Regions from separate parts of the Myceligenerans halotolerans genome, predicted to be linked through region 2. Evidence: predicted binding sites of a transcription regulator. Region 2 holds the regulator's gene; the other holds the start of a gene.

Region 1 (7,849 bases), on a different contig from region 2:
AGCCGCTGTTCGTGGTCCGCTGTCGCGGCGATGGTCGCGAGGACCATCTCGCTGTCTGCCTCGAAGACTCGTTCTGCGGCCTCGATCGCCTCCGGCCCGCCGTATCGGACCACCTCCGGCTCGTAGGGTTCGATGACCAGCCCCCGCGCGAGGCGGCTCGCGACCAGGCCCGCGCACCATGCGGACATGGTAGGGAGGACCTGACCACAAAGAAGTTCGGGTTTGCCATGGAAGCGCACACGGAGATGTGGTCCGTATGCCTCGTTGTCGTAGCGCAGCCAGAACCATCTATCGTGGAATTCCGCCGTCGTCTCCGCTACCTCGGCCAGGCGCTCGAGGATCGCCTCGTGGTGCTGGTGCGGCGCTGGGATCGCCAGGGACAGCCACTCCCCACCTGGAACGAACAGCTCAACGCTCGGTTCAGCCGGAGGGGCGTCGAGGCGACGTGAATCGGACTCGATGTTGCCTTGCAGCGGGATGATGAGTTCCAGCAGGTGCCGTCCACTCGGTCCCGCGATGACGCCTTGGATCGCGTCTGACTCGCCCGGCGGCTCGATCACGGTGTCCATCCCGCGTCGGACGTACCGGCGCAGTAGTTCGCGGTCTTCGCGATGGTCGAGTGCGAGCGGCAGTTGACGGTCGCCTTCCTCGGCGAGGACGGTCTCCGGCGGCTGCGGAACCGTCGATGCGCGCCAGCGGTCAAGTTCGGCGTCCCATCGTGTGTCGTCCTTGGCGGCGTTGACGACCGAGGCGTCCAGTCTCCAGCGCGCGGGCGACAAGATCGTCCGGCCGTATCGGATGCGGGGCTGGAACGCCGTGTCGTCGAGCGGGCCCCACGACCATGCACACCATGGCGTGGTTCCCGAGAGCGCGAGCTGCTGGAGCAATCGGGCGACGGGCGAGATGTACATCGAGCCCACGCGCGAGTACAGCACCGGGACGACCTGGCATTTCCGTGACCGGGACCAGAGCATGAGGCGGGTGCCGTCGGACGTGAGAACAAGGTCGTCCAGCCGGAGATCGCCGTCCTTGTACGGCACGCCTACGGGAATCCGCGTGTCTGCGAAGCCCGCCGGGACGGCCGCCGTGCTCAGCTCCGGCTTGCGGGGACGGACCAAGACCTCGGCGGTCAGTGCCGGCTTCGCCAATCGGGAGAGCACGCCCCGGTGGTCCAGGTTCACCAACGACGTAAACCGGCCGACCGTCGACCCGGCATCCTGCGTCCCGCCCGCATCGATGGCCAGGTGATACCGCCCTGCCTCCAGATCTGCCGAGGACGCGGCGAGCACCCGCGCATAGATCTCCGCGCTCGGTGGCGGTGGCGGCCGGTCGGGGCTGCGTCCTTCGAGAGCGGAGATCGTCGCGTCATCGATCTCCACCTCGGTCTCACCCCTTCCGACGGCGGTGGCGATCAAGTCAGCCAGTATCCGCAGCCGACTGCGCTCCATCGGTGCCGCGCGAATCTCTGCCTCGTCCCCGACACCACCGAGGCCCTCGACCGGGTCGAGGACGTCGAGCAGCGGTACGGCACGGCCCGTGCCGTATCTGCTCACGAAGCGGTCGTGATAGCCGCTCAGGACCGGCAACGTATGTCCGATCCGCCACAACAGGCCGACAGCTTCTGCCGCATCGTGCATCAAGGACTCAGGTACGACGACGTCGGCATCCACCGCGGTGTCGGAGGTGATCGGGCTCTCGACCCGCACGACGTTGTCACAGGCCAGTCGTGCGGCGTCCAGCGCCGCCAGACGCTCGCGGTCACCGGGAGGGTACTCGTCGGCACGAACCAGTGCGTCACGTATCGCGGCAAGGGCGTCTCGCATCGGAGCTGCCACGGGGAGCTTCGTCAGCATGTGCCGGAGGGGGGCATCATTGATGCGCTCGGGCAGCAGGTCAGTCAGCAGGAAGCCCCCGCTGACCATCGTCAGTACAGCATCCCGGACGATCTGCTCCGGGACCGACGGCCACTCGCGCTGAACCGTCGCGATGAGATCGCGCAGCCGCGCGCCGCTTTGACATCGCGCGAGGATCAGGCTGGCCGCGGGCGTGGCGCGAATCGTCACCCGCTCCGGAACGTTGTCCCCGGCCTCGGCGATGCGTTCGTGTTCGAAGCAGTCTCCCCGTCGAACGACCAAGTTGCTGGCCGAGAGCGTCAGGCGGTCCAGCACTCCGGGCAACGACATCACCCGATCAGCGACGGAGACCAGCCATCCCGCACTCGGTGTCGTGTGCACCCGATGCGAAGAGCCGAGTGACAATCTTGTGCGCTGGTCTTCACCGACCACATCGGCTACCTGAACCCCGGCGAACACACCGCGTGGCGTTGGTCGCGTCCGGGCACGGCGATCGTACGCTCGCAGCGTCTGCGCAAGCCGGGGAGTCATGGGAGTGCCGCCGCGCACCGCATCTCCCGTGTAACGCGACGCAAAACGCACAGCTTCGGAGAGTACGTCTCCATCCGTGGAGCCGGACGAGGTCGTCCCGTCCGACTCCACCGGAAGGAGGGGCACCCGTGCCAACACGGGAAACTCCCGCATCCAGACGAACGGTCGCGACTGTGCCACGACCGTCAACAGCCCTTCTTCGTGCAGGCCGTCGTCGGGCAATTGCAGGTCTTGGAGCATCCCCGGCTTGTGCAAGTCTTCGTACAGCCGTCGTCGGTGCAGTCGGTCGTTGTGTTCAGCCCCTTGATGTCAGGCACCGGCACTGACTTCAGGTCGAAGTCGAACAGGTCGGCTGTCATGCGGTCCAAGACCGTGACGCGATCGGTCATAGGTAGCCCTTTCGGCTGGTCAGGACGGTGGTCGAGAACCATCCAATCCGCACTGAGCCCACATGAACAGAGCATCCATCAGGCATCTTCCTGGCCTGATGGTGGTACTGGACAGCGACGAGCCCTCTGGGACCCCAGGAGCAGATCCCCGAAGGGCAACGGTGGCAGCACCGCAAGTCATCCTGGCGAGTCCCAGAGGGCTCGTTGGTAGTCAACCAATCACACGGCCGTGTCTCGCGTCACCAGCATTGCTCGGCAGCATGCCGCCGCCCCATCGCATCGCGGTGACGCGGATCACCGCCCGAAGTTAGGTTCGCCTTGCTACCCAATGTCCGTCTCGTGTGGCTAGGGTGGCCGTGTTGTGACAGGGTTCACAAGGACCTGTCCTGACACCCAGCAGCGAGTTCACAATCGGGGGTGAGCACGTGAAGCATCGTGACAACGACGCTGATGTCATCGTGGTGGGCGCCGGCCCGGCCGGCTCGTCCACCGCGCATTGGTGCGCGTCCGCAGGTCTCGACGTGCTCCTGCTCGAGAAGGCCGAGTTCCCCCGCGACAAGATCTGCGGCGACGGGCTGACCCCCCGCGCGGTCTCGGAACTGGTCCGGATGGGTGTCGACACCGACGAGCGCGACGGCTGGATCCGCAACCGCGGCCTCCGCGTACACGCCACGGGCCGCTCCTGGGAGCTCGACTGGCCGGACCTCACGGCGTACCCCGGCTACGGCATGGCCCGCGCCCGCATGGCGCTGGACCACACCCTCGCCCAGCACGCGCAGGCGAGCGGCGCCAAGCTCCTCACCGGCACCAAGGTCACCGGCGCCGTCACCGACGAGCGCAGCGGCCGGATCACCGGTGTCACCGCGCAGCCGCTGGACGGCCGCGGCCGCGCGGACGGCCCGGAGCGAACGTTCCGAGCGCCCGTCGTCGTCGCGACCGACGGTGTGAGCTCGCGCCTGGCGACCGGCGTCGGGCGGATGCGTCGTGACGACCGGCCCATGGGGACCGCGGTCCGCGCGTACTACACGACGCCGCGGCACACCGACCCGTTCATGGAGTCGCACCTGGAGCTGTGGTCCGGCGAGCCCGGCCGCTCCGACCTGCTGCCCGGCTACGGCTGGGTGTTCCCGCTCGGCGACGGCACCGCGAACGTCGGCCTGGGCAGCGTGCACAGCACGCCGGCGCGGCAGTCCCGGGCCGGGATCGACTACCGGGCGCTCCAGGACACCTGGCTCACCCACTCCGCCCCGGAGGGCTGGGAGATCAGCCCTGAGGCGGCCACCGGCAAGGTCCGCGGCGCCGCGCTCCCGATGGGCTTCAACCGTGGTCCGCTGTACGCCGACGGTCTGCTCCTCGCGGGCGACGCCGCCGGCATGGTGTCCCCGTTCAACGGCGAGGGCATCGCCTACGGTCTGCAGGCCGGGCGCGTCGCCGCCGAGGCGATCGCCGCGGCCCGCCACAAGTCGACGGACGCCGCGCGCGAGGCGGCCCTGGCCACGTACGCCGACCGCATGCGCGCGGACCTGGGCGGCTACTACACCCTGGGCCGCTGGTTCGTGCGGCTCATCGAGCACCCGCAGGTCATGCGGGCCTGCGTGAAGTACGGACTGCCGCGCAAGGTCGTGATGCAGTTCGTCCTCAAACTCTTGTCCGACTGCTACGAGCCGAGCGGCGGCGACTGGATCGACCGCACCATCGCCGGCATGACGAAGGTGGTACCAAGCTCGTGAAGGAACTCCAGAGGGGAACGGCATGAATCCCTATCTCCCCATCCTGATCCTCATGGGGATCGGGGCGGTGCTCGCGCTGGGCGGTGTCGCGGCGAGTGCGGTCATCGGCCCGAAGCGCTACAACCGCGCCAAGCTCGACGCCTACGAGTGCGGCATCGAGCCGACGCCGAACGCGCTGGGCGGCGGCCGCCTGCCGATCAAGTACTACCTGGTGGCGATGACGTTCATCGTCTTCGACATCGAGGTGGTGTTCCTCTACCCGTGGGCGGTCGACTTCACCACCCTCGCCACGTTCGGGCTGGTCGCGATGTTCGCCTTCCTGGCGCTCATCACCGTCCCGTTCGTCTACGAGTGGCGCCGCGGCGGGTTCGACTGGGTATGACATTGACGAAGGGCGCAGCGAGGGCGGCTGCCGAGGTGCGAGACAGCCGCCCGGAGCAAGCACGAGGAAATGTCAGCCAGGGGCACTGAGAAGGAGGAGACATGGGTGTCGAGGAAGCGCCGTCGGGATTCCTCCTGACGACGATCGAGGACTTCGCCGGATACATGCGCAAGGCGTCGATGTGGCCGGTGACGTTCGGCCTGGCCTGCTGCGCCATCGAGATGATGGCCGCGGGCGCACCGCGCTACGACCTGTCGCGCTTCGGCATGGAGGTCTTTCGTGCGTCGCCGCGCCAGGCCGACCTGATGATCGTGGCAGGGCGGGTCAGCCAGAAGATGGCGCCGGTCGTGCGTCAGGTCTACGACCAGATGAGCGAGCCCAAGTGGGTGCTCTCCATGGGCGTGTGCGCGTCGTCGGGCGGGATGTTCAACAACTACGCGATCGTGCAGGGCGTGGACCACGTGATCCCGGTCGACATCTATCTGCCCGGCTGTCCGCCGCGCCCGGAGATGCTGATCAACGCGATCCTCGCGCTGCACCACCAGGTCCAGAACGCCCCGCTCGGTGCGAATCGGCTCGAGGCGGCACGCGCGGCCGAGGCCGCCGCCATGGAGGCGACACCGACCTTCGAGCAGAAGGGGCTGCTGCGGTGAGCGAGGAGAAGGACAAGGTTCCCCAGGACGACGCGGCGCTCGACAAGGCGGCGCAGGGCAGGGCCATCCAGGACAAGGCGGCGCAGGGCACGGGCCTGCCCGGGTCGGGTGCCGGCGGCGAACCGAGTGATCTGGAACGCGTCGGCTCGCCCCTCGAGGTTGTCGAGGTCCGGCACGGCATGTTCGGCGCGCACGACTCCGGCGATACGTCGGGGTACGGCGGCCTGGTGCGGCCCGTGGCGTTGCCCGGTGCGTCGTCGCGCCCGTACGGGAGCTGGTTCGACCGGGTCGTGGACGTGCTGACCGAGGTGCTCCGCGAGGACGGCGTCGACCCCGACGCGGCGATCGAGAAGGTGGTCGTGGACCTGCACGGCGCCGACTCGCCCGAGGCGCCGCAGGCGGAACTGACGCTGAACGTGGCCCGCGAGCACCTGATGCCCGTGTGCCGGGCGCTGCGTGATGACCAGGATCTGCGCTTCGAGCTGTCGCTCGGCGTCTCGGGGGTGCACTACCCGCACGAGACCGGCCGCGAGCTGCATGCCGTCTACCACCTGGTGTCGGTGACGCACGGTCGCCGCCTGCGCCTGGAGGTCGCGGCCCCCGACGAGGACCCGCACGTCCCGTCCACCACGTCCGTGTACCCGGCCAACGACTGGCACGAGCGCGAGACGTACGACTTCTTCGGCATCGTGTTCGACGGCCACCCCGGCCTGGCGCGCATCGAGATGCCGGACGACTGGGAGGGCCACCCGCAGCGGAAGGACTATCCGCTGGGCGGCATCCCGGTCGAGTACAAGGGGGCCACGGTGCCCCCGCCCGACACGAGGAGGGCTTACTCGTGACCGCGACAGCAGAACCGCACGCGACCCGGCCGATCGACGACGACGCAGCCCGCACGATCCGCGGGTTCGAGGCCTACGGCGACGGCGACTGGGACGAGATCGCCCGCGAGGCCATCGGCGAGGAGCGCATCGTCGTCAACATGGGCCCGCAGCACCCGTCCACGCACGGCGTGCTCCGGCTCATGCTGGAGATCGACGGCGAGACGGTGACCGAGGCCCGCGCCGGTATCGGCTACCTGCACACCGGCATCGAGAAGAACATGGAGTTCCGCACCTGGTCGCAGGGGCCCACGTTCTGCACCCGGATGGACTACGTGGCGCCGTTCTTCCAGGAGGCGGCGTTCTGCCTGGCCACGGAGCGGCTGCTCGGCGTGACCGACGACGTGCCCGAGCGTGCCTCGGTGATCCGCGTACTGATGATGGAGCTCAACCGGATCTCCTCCCACCTGGTCTGCCTCGGCACGGGCGGCAACGAGATGGGCGCCACCACGGTGATGACCGTCGCGTTCACCGCGCGCGAGGAGATCCTGCGGCTCTTCGAGGCGGCCACCGGGCTGCGCATGAACCACGCGTACATCCGGCCCGGTGGCGTGGCGCTGGACGTGCCGGAGGGTTTCACCGCCCAGACGCGCGAGGCCCTGAAGAAGGTCCGCGGCTATCTCAAGGACCTGGGCGACCTGATGCTGGCGAACCCGATCTTCAAGTCGCGCCTGACCGACGTCGGCGTCCTGAACCTCTCCGGGTGCATGGCGCTCGGCGTGACAGGTCCGGTGCTGCGGTCCACGGGGCTGCCGTACGACGTGCGGAAGTCCGCTCCGTACTGCGGCTACGAGACCTACGACTTCGACGTGCCGGTCTCGAAGAGCGCGGACTGCTACGACCGGGTCGTGCTCCGCCTGGAGGAGTGCTACCAGTCGCTGGGCCTCGTCGAGCAGGCGCTGTCGCGGCTCGACGCCAGCGAGGGCGAGCCGGTCATCGTGGCCGACAAGAAGATCGCCTGGCCCGCCCAGCTCGCCATCGGCAGCGACGGGCAGGGCAACTCGCTGGAGCACATCCGCAAGATCATGGGCACCTCGATGGAGGCCCTGATCCACCACTTCAAGCTGGTCACGGAGGGTTTCCCGGTACCGGCCGGGCAGGCGTGGCAGAGCGTCGAGCACCCGCGCGGCGAACTCGGCGTGCACGTCGTGTCCGACGGCGGGACGCGCCCCTACCGCGCGCACTTCCGCGATCCCTCGTTCAACAATCTCCAGGCCACGTCGGTGATGTGCGAGGGCGGCCAGGTGGCCGACGTCGTCGTCGCCGTCGCGTCCCTGGACCCCGTGCTGGGAGGTGTGGACCGATGACGGTCGAGCCGGCCCCGACCAGGGCTTCCTACGACGCCGAGACCCTGGCGTCCTTGCGTGCCGACGCCGCCGAGATCATGGCGCGCTACCCGGACCCGCGCTCCGGCCTGCTGCCGATGCTGC
Region 2 (7,849 bases):
GGTGACCTCGGCGACGGTGCGGCCGGCGATCAGTTCGAGGGCCCGGTTGCGCACCTCGTCGATCTGCTCCCGGTTCTCGCCGAACAGCAGGTAGCGCGCCTGGATGAAGCCGAAGCGCAGCAGGTCACGGGTCCGGAAGAATCCCCGCTGGTAGGCGGCTCGCGCCAGGTGGAACGCGCTCGCACCGCGAATGATCGTGTTGTCGACGTCGAAGAATGCCGCGGTGGCGGATGCGGGCTGCGTCGACGACATGCGCCTCACTCTATCGGCGCGCGGGCGTGCGGAGTCGCACGTGAGGACGGCCCTGGGACCCTGCCATCCGCCCGGCGCGCGGGCTCGGCACCACGCCGGCGGCCGTCGTCGTAGGCTCTGGTCGTGACCACCTCCGATGCCCGCGTCGTCCTGTACTCCCGGCCGTCCTGCCATCTGTGCGACGCGGCCCGTGCCGTCGTCGAGGCCGTCACGGCGGACACCGGCGCCGGGTGGCGTGAGGTGGACATCTCCGACGGGCCCGAGGCGGAGGCTCTCACCGCGAAGTACGGGGAGTACGTGCCGGTCGTGGAGGTGGACGGTGTGCAGCAGGGATTCTGGCGTATCGATCCCGCACGACTGGCCCGTCTCCTGGCATGATCTGACGAGCGAAGGAGCGAGCCCGGCTGACGTCGTCGTCCCGGGAAAGGAGCGAGCCGCGTGGCCGAACTCAGCGAGAACGCTGTCCCGGCGGCGACCGTCGGTCGCCTGCCCTACTACTTGCGTGCCCTGCGAGACCTGGCGGACGAGGGCGTCCTGCTGACGTCCTCGTCGGAGCTGGCCGAGCGGGCCGGCGTGGGATCGGCGCAACTGCGCAAGGACCTGTCGTTCCTGGGCTCGTTCGGCACCCGAGGCGTGGGGTACGACGTCCAGTCGCTGGCCGACTACATCAAGGGAGCCCTGGGGCTCGAGTCCGAGCACCGGCTGGCGATCGTCGGGATCGGGAACCTCGGCCACGCGCTCGCGAACTACTCCGGCTACGCGCAGCGGGGATTCCAGGTCGCGGCGCTGCTGGACGCCTCCCCGGACGTGGTGGGGACCGAGGTCGCGGGAATCAGGGTGGACGACGTCGCCGGCCTGGCCGCGGTGATCGCCGAACGGCGCGTCTCCATGGTGGTGCTCGCGACCCCCGGAGGGGTGGCGCAGGGCGTCGCCGAGAAGGTTGTCGCGGCGGGCGTGCGGGAGATCCTGAACTTCGCGCCGACGGCGCTGCAGGTCCCGGACGACGTCGTGGTCCGCTCGGTCGACGTCGGCGGCGAGCTCCAGATCCTGGCTTTCCACGCGGCGGCCAGGGCGGCCGGCGCGGCGGACTGAGCGGGCCGGCTCCCGGGCCCGCCCTGGGTGGGCGGGTGCCTCGGAGGGCAGGCGGCGATGCGGTTGGCGACCGCGCCATCGGACGGCCCCGGCTGGCGACCACGCCATTTTGTGTGATGGGAGCGTAACCACCACGCAAGATGGCGTGGTCGGCGGTGGCCGGTGGCCCGCAAATCGGTGGCCGGCTGCCGACCGTGTCGTCGATCAGATGAGACGGACCGGCCCGCCGGCCGGTGTCGCCGCGCTCGCGGGCGGGCGGGGCGGAGAGGCGTACTCGTCGCGCTTGCTGGTTCCCACGCCCATGCGGACCATTCCGGCGACGAGCCCGACGGCGGCCGCGACGCCGTCGATCACGGGGACGCCGACGCGTTCGGTGAGGTCCGCGCAGAGGTCCGTCATGCCCGCGCAGCCGAGGACGACGGTGTCGGCTCCGTCGACGCGGACCGCTCGCTCGCCGAGCTCCGTGATGACCTCGCGGGCGGCCGACCCGGGCTCCTCCAGGTCCAGGACGGGGACGTTCGCGGCGTAGGACGCGACGCACGCGTCCTCGAAGCCGTGGCGCCTGACGAGGTCGTGAGCCCGGCCCAGCGTCCGGGACAGCGTGGTGACGACGGCGAACGTGCGTCCCGAGAGGGTGGCGACGTGCATCGCGGCCTCGGCGATGCCGATGACGGGTCCTGCGGTGAGCTCGCGTGCGGCGTCGACCCCCGGGTCGCCGAAGCAGGCGACGACGAATCCGTCGGCCCGCGCGTCCGCGACGTCGCGCGCCACGGTCAGGGCGGCCCAGGCCTCGTCGGTGTGGCTCTCGACCGCGGCCGGCCCGGCGCCCGGGGCCGGGCACGCCGCGACGACGTCGACCCCGGGACCTGCCACCTCCCGGGCGGTGCGGCCGATCTTGTCGGTCATCGCCCGGGAGGTGTTGGGGTTGATCACCCGGATCAGCATGGGCGCCGCCTCACGCGGTGGCCCCGGCCGCGCCGTCGGTGGTAGCGCCCGCGCTGTCGGCGGCCTCGGTCGTGCCGCCCGTGGCACCAGTCGCGCCGTCGCTCACGCCCTCGGCGGCGTCGTCGAACGACGGGACCTGCGGGTTGCGGCGCTCCAGTGCCCAGAACACCGCGAAGCCCAGGCCGCAGCCGATGAACCAGGTGAAGTTGCCGATCCAGGAGATGTCGTACCAGCCGAGGTCCGCCAGCAGCTTGGGCAGCACGCCCAGCAGGACGGTGGGGACACCGGCCATGAGGACCGCCAGCACGCCGTTGCGGTTGTAGCCGTTCTGGTACCAGTAGGTGCCGCCCTCGGACATCGTGTACATGTCGTCGACCCGGATGCGCTGGCGGGCGGCGACGTAGTACCCGGCGATGAGGATGCCGAACAGCGGCCCGATCAGCGCGCCGAGCACGCCGAGCGTGTAGTGGATCGCGTCGGCGTCGTCGTACCAGTTCCAGGGCAGCAGGATCACGGAGCCGACGGCGGCGATCATCCCGCCCATGCGCCAGCTGATCTTCTGCGGCGCCACGTTGGAGAAGTCGAATGCGGGCGAGATGAAGTTGGCGACGATGTTGATGCCGACCGTGGCGGTGACGAAGGTCAGGCCGCCCAGGAGGATCGCGAACGGGGTGTCGATCCGCTCGACCGTGTGGATGGGGTCGGTGATGAGCTCGCCGAAGACGGGGATGGTGGCGGACGCCGTGATGACCGTGAGCAGCGAGAAGAACAGGAAGTTCACGGGCAGGCCGAGGAGGTTGCCCTTCTTGACGGCGCTGAACGAGCGGCCGTACCGCGCGAAGTCGCCGAAGTTCAGCATCGGCCCGGAGAAGTAGGAGACCACGATGGCGACGGCCGTGCAGAACACGCCGACCTGCGCCCACCCGCCGAGCGGCTCGCCCTCGGCGAGGCTCAGGCTGATGTTCGACCAGCCGGCCTGGGAGACCATGTAGCCGGCGAGCACGATCATGACGACGTAGACGGCGGGGCCGGCCCAGTCGATGAACCGGCGGATGGTCTCCATCCCGTTCCAGAAGACGGCGGCCTGGGCGAGCCAGAGGATCGCGTACGAGATCCAGCCCAGCGCGCTGAGGCCGAGGAACGACGGCGCGACGAGCGCCTCGGCGGCGGGGATGAACTTGAGGAAGACGATGTTCAGCGACTGGGCCGCGAGGAACGTCTGGACGCCGTACCAGGCGACCGCGATGAGCCCGCGGATGATCGCGGGGATGTTGGCGCCCTTGACGCCGAAGACGGCCCGGTTGATCACGGGGTAGGGCACGCCGGTGATCTGGCTGGGCTTCGCGACGAGGTTGGTGAACACCTGGACGATGACGATGCCGACCAGCAGGGCCAGGAGCACCTGCCAGCTGGCGATGCCGAGCGCGAAGAGGCTCCCCGCGGTGACGTAGCCGCCGACGCTGTGCACGTCGGACATCCAGAAGGCGAAGATGTTGTACGCCGACCAGCGCTGCTCCCGCAGCGGCGCCAGGTCCTCGTTGGCGAGCCGGGGGTCGTAGGACGACTTGACGTTGCCGGAGCCGGCGGGATGACCCGCGGCTTCCACCAGGTCGTGGTCGCCGGGCGGGGACGTGCTGGGTGGGCTGGACGGCGCGGCTGCAGTGGGCGCCGACACCTCCGTGTACTCCGTCATGAGCCGTGCCTTCCGGTGGGGATCCGTGTCCGGATGAAGCTATGGGTTAACGGATGCCGCGCGGTTTCGCGGGTGTCACCATGCGGTAAAGCTCATGTTCAGTAATGACTTCACGCATGTTACGGCGATGTCGGCCTGGCGTGGCGCCCGGCGTGTCGCCGCGAAGGGGCGCATTTCGATCCCATGCGCCCGTACGATGCGGCCGTGTCCTCCGAACCGTCGCTCGGCGCCCGGCTGCGTGCTCTGCGTGAAGCGCGCGGTGTCTCCGCACGCAGCCTCGCGGCGACGCTCGGCATCTCCGCCAGCGCCGTGTCGCAGATCGAACGGGACGTGATGCGGCCCTCGGTGGTGCGACTGCTCGCCATCACGGACGCGCTCGGGGTGCCGCTGGCCGATGTCTTCGAGCCGCCCGGTGCCGCAGCCGGTCCCCGCGGCGGGAGCGCGGAGCCGGAGGGGGCCGGCGTCGCGGTCACGCGTGCCTGGGAGGTGTCGCCGGTGACGCTCGACGGCGGTGTCTCCTTCCGCCGGCTGTCGCCGCACCCGACGCCCGGTCTCGACTTCTTCGAGTCCGTCTACCCGCCGGGCGCCACGGCCACGCTGGGCGACGCCGGCCTGTTCAAGCACGAGGGCTACGAGATCGGCAACGTCGTCTCGGGTGAGCTCACCGTCGAGCTGGCGGACGACGAGGTGGTGCTGGCGGCCGGCGATTCGATCAGCTACCCGTGCTCGGTGCCGCACCGCGTGCGGAACGCGGGCGCCCGTCCGGCCGTCGCCACCTGGTTGATCGTGCACCCGTGAAAACGGCGCCGGGCCGGTCGGTCCGGCCGGACGGCCCGTTCCGGCGGCTGTGGTCGGTCCGTTGGTGAGTGATCGGCAGATCGATCTGCCGATCACTCACCAACGGACCGACCACAGCATGGTCAGCCCTTGGCGCCGATGCTCAGCCCTTGGCGATCGCCGAGACGTCGAGCGTGATCTTGACCTTGTCGCCGACTAGGACGCCGCCGGTCTCCAGCGCGGCGTTCCAGGTGATGCCGAAGTCCTTGCGGTTGATCTCGGTGCTCGCCTCGAAGCCCGCGCGGTTGTTGCCGAAGGGGTCCTTCGCCGTGCCGGTGAAGTCGCCGGTCAGCTCGACGGCCTTGGTGTTGCCGTTGATGGTCAGATCGCCGGTGACGACGATGTTGTCGTCGTCCAGCGACACGCCGGTCGACTGGAACGTCCACGCCGGGTTCTCGTCCGCACCCCAGAAGTCGTTGCTGACGAGGTGCTGGTCCCGGCCGGAGTCGCCGGTGTTGACCGACTTGGCGTCGAGCTCGGCGGTGACGCCCGACGACTCGATGTCCTCGCCGACCGTGATCGTGCCCGAGGCGATGTCGATCGTGCCGCGAACCTTCGCGATGCCCGCGTGCCGCACGGAGAAGGCGGCGGTGGAGTGCGAGGGATCGATGTCGTAGGCGCCTGCGGCGATACCGGCGGGAAGCGGGGTGGCCATGGTGTTACTCCTAGGTTGTCGTACTGGCGGCACCGGGGCGGACCCCGGGAGATGAGATAGTTGAGATCTCAACTACTTCGGGGCCAACATACTCCGCTCCGTAAAGTATTCCCAGGGCCGGGCGTGATCTGCTCGGACCGCGAGGCGGCTACCGCATCAGAGGAGGCAGATCAGGGTATGGGTGAGACGAACGGCGTGCACTGGCTCGACGACGGTCAGCAGGTCGCGTGGCGCTTGTTCCTGGCGGGGAACGCTCGATTCTTCGAGGCGCTCAGTGCCGCCCACGACGCCGAGCTCGACCTGGGCCTGGGCGAGTACACCCTGCTCGTGCAACTCTCCGAACAGCCCGACCGCACCCAGCGCATGTCGGCGCTCGCGGACGGTCTCGTGCTGTCCCGCAGCCGGCTCACGCACACCGTGACGCGGATGGAGCAGCGCGGTCTCGTGAGCCGGTGCCCGGCGGACGGGGACAGGCGCGGCGTGAACTGCCGCCTGACGGACCTCGGGTACGCCGCGGTCGTGGCCGCCGCGCCCGGGCACGTGCGCGCCGTGCGCCGCCTGCTGGTCGACGTCCTCGACGCGGACGAGATGGAAGCCCTCGGGCGGATCATGGGCAAGATCGGCGCGGCGTCCCGCGGCGAACTTGCGGGAGAACCGCGCGTCTGCTGACGGCCGTCCGCGTCGATCGGCGCGAGAAGCTGGCGGGTGGTCGGGGGTTTTCCGTGTGGTCGGTCAAGTGCTTGACCGACCACACGGAAAACCCCCGACCACCGCCTGGATGCCACCCGCCGGGCGCTCCTCGCCGCGTGCTCAGCCCTCCGCGGCAGCGGAACCGAACAGCGCCTTGTACGCGAACCCGGCGATCAGCGCGCCGAGGATCGGGAACACGAAGAACAGCCACACCTGCCCCAGCCACTCCCCGCCGCCGTAGACCGCGGCCGCCAGCGAACGCGCCGGGTTCACCGACGTGTTCGTCACCGGGATCGAGATGAGGTGGATCAGGGTGAGCGTGAGACCGATCGCCAGTCCGGCCATGGCGGGCGCGGCGATCTTCGCCGTCGCGCCGATGATGACGAACAGGAAGACAGCGGTGAGGATCGTCTCGATGAGCATCGCCGAGCCGATGCCGTACCCGCCGGGCGACAGCTCGCCGAACCCGTTCGACGCGAACCCGCCGTCGCGGGCGGCCATGAGCGCGCCGTCGGCCCCGGAGAGGATCGCCGCCAGCGCGCTGCTGGCGACGATGCCGCCCACGAGCTGCGCCCCGATGTACCCGCCGGTGTCCCTCCAGGCGAACCTGCCGGCCGCGGCGACACCGAGCGTCACGGCGGGATTGAAGTGCCCGCCCGAGATCGGCCCCATCGAGTAGGCGCCCACCACCACCGTCAGGCCGAACGCGAGCGCGACGCCGAGGAACCCGACGCCGAGCGTGTTGGTCTCCGGGTCCGGGAAGTTCGCGGCGAGGAGCGCCGTCCCGACACCCCCGAAGACGAGGATGAACGTGCCCAGGAACTCGGCGGCGAGCCGGGCCGACGTGCTGGGCGTCGACGAAGCATTCACGGGGTCCTCCTGAAATCGGTTCGTCCGGGAACGCGACACACCCCGTTCCGTCGACGAAGACGAGAGATCAGCTATGCGGTCGCGCGAGCAGGAGCGTCGCCGTGGACGGCGCCTCGGCGGGCGCGACCTCTTCGGACGCTACGACCGGCCGCCCCGGGAGGCGCGGCATCCCGCGCCTTCCGGCGAGTCCGGGAAAAACGTCGGAACAGTGGTTCACGCCACGCCGGGCCGTGCAGAACCACCCAGGATCCGATGGGAGACTGAGGGTCATGGTCTCCACCACCGTCCACCTGCTCCGTCACGGCGAGGTCCACAATCCGGAGGGCGTGCTGTACGGCCGCCTGCCCGGGTACCGGCTGTCGGGCCGCGGCCAGGAGATGGCGGCCCGCGTCGCCAAGCATCTTGCCGGGCGCGGGAGCGACGTCACCGCCGTGATCGCCTCCCCGCTGCAGCGCGCGCAGGAGACCGCCGCGCCGATCGCGCAGGCGTTCGGTCTGGATCTGGGCACGGACGACCGCCTCGTCGAGGCGGAGAACCACTTCGAGGGCATGCGCTTCGGCGTGGGCGACGGGGCGCTGCGCCGGCCCGCACACTGGAGGTACCTGTGGAACCCGTTCCGGCCGTCCTGGGGCGAGCCGTACACGGACCAGGTGCGGCGGATGCGCGGAGCCGTCGAGACCGCGCGCCAGACCGCCGAGGGCCACGAGGTCGTGCTGGTCAGCCACCAGCTCCCCGTCTGGCTCACGCGCTGCTCGTTCGAGGGCCGCCGCCTCTGGCACGACCCCCGCAACCGGCAGTGCAACCTCGCCTCCCTG

Evidence for each region. The regulator Rex, encoded in region 2, represses fermentation and respiration genes when NADH is low (regulators of the CRP and FNR family bind a similar motif). The targets are predictions, from matches to a motif close to CTTGTGAANNNNTTCACAAG.
Region 1: ACYVK5_RS03355 (geranylgeranyl reductase family protein) is a predicted target of Rex. The motif match lies at 3,132-3,151, and genes of this name have one in related genera.

What each region holds. Positions count from the first base shown of each region.
Region 1 covers NZ_BAAGRL010000006.1:20,414-28,262, forward strand. The annotation lists gene ACYVK5_RS03350 (lantibiotic dehydratase) at 1-2,624, opposite strand, end outside; gene ACYVK5_RS03355 (geranylgeranyl reductase family protein) at 3,199-4,503, shown strand; gene ACYVK5_RS03360 (NADH-quinone oxidoreductase subunit A) at 4,526-4,885, shown strand; gene ACYVK5_RS03365 (NuoB/complex I 20 kDa subunit family protein) at 4,987-5,538, shown strand; gene ACYVK5_RS03370 (NADH-quinone oxidoreductase subunit C) at 5,634-6,380, shown strand; gene ACYVK5_RS03375 (NADH-quinone oxidoreductase subunit D) at 6,377-7,726, shown strand; gene nuoE (NADH-quinone oxidoreductase subunit NuoE) at 7,723-7,849, shown strand, end outside.
Region 2 covers NZ_BAAGRL010000016.1:16,742-24,590, reverse strand. The annotation lists gene ACYVK5_RS11945 (HAD family hydrolase) at 1-252, opposite strand, end outside; gene ACYVK5_RS11940 (glutaredoxin family protein) at 376-630, shown strand; gene ACYVK5_RS11935 (redox-sensing transcriptional repressor Rex) at 691-1,344, shown strand; gene ACYVK5_RS11930 (aspartate/glutamate racemase family protein) at 1,549-2,289, opposite strand; gene ACYVK5_RS11925 (NCS1 family nucleobase:cation symporter-1) at 2,300-3,982, opposite strand; gene ACYVK5_RS11920 (helix-turn-helix domain-containing protein) at 4,187-4,780, shown strand; gene ACYVK5_RS11915 (YceI family protein) at 4,923-5,474, opposite strand; gene ACYVK5_RS11910 (MarR family winged helix-turn-helix transcriptional regulator) at 5,652-6,143, shown strand; gene aqpZ (aquaporin Z) at 6,285-7,034, opposite strand; gene ACYVK5_RS11900 (histidine phosphatase family protein) at 7,304-7,849, shown strand, end outside.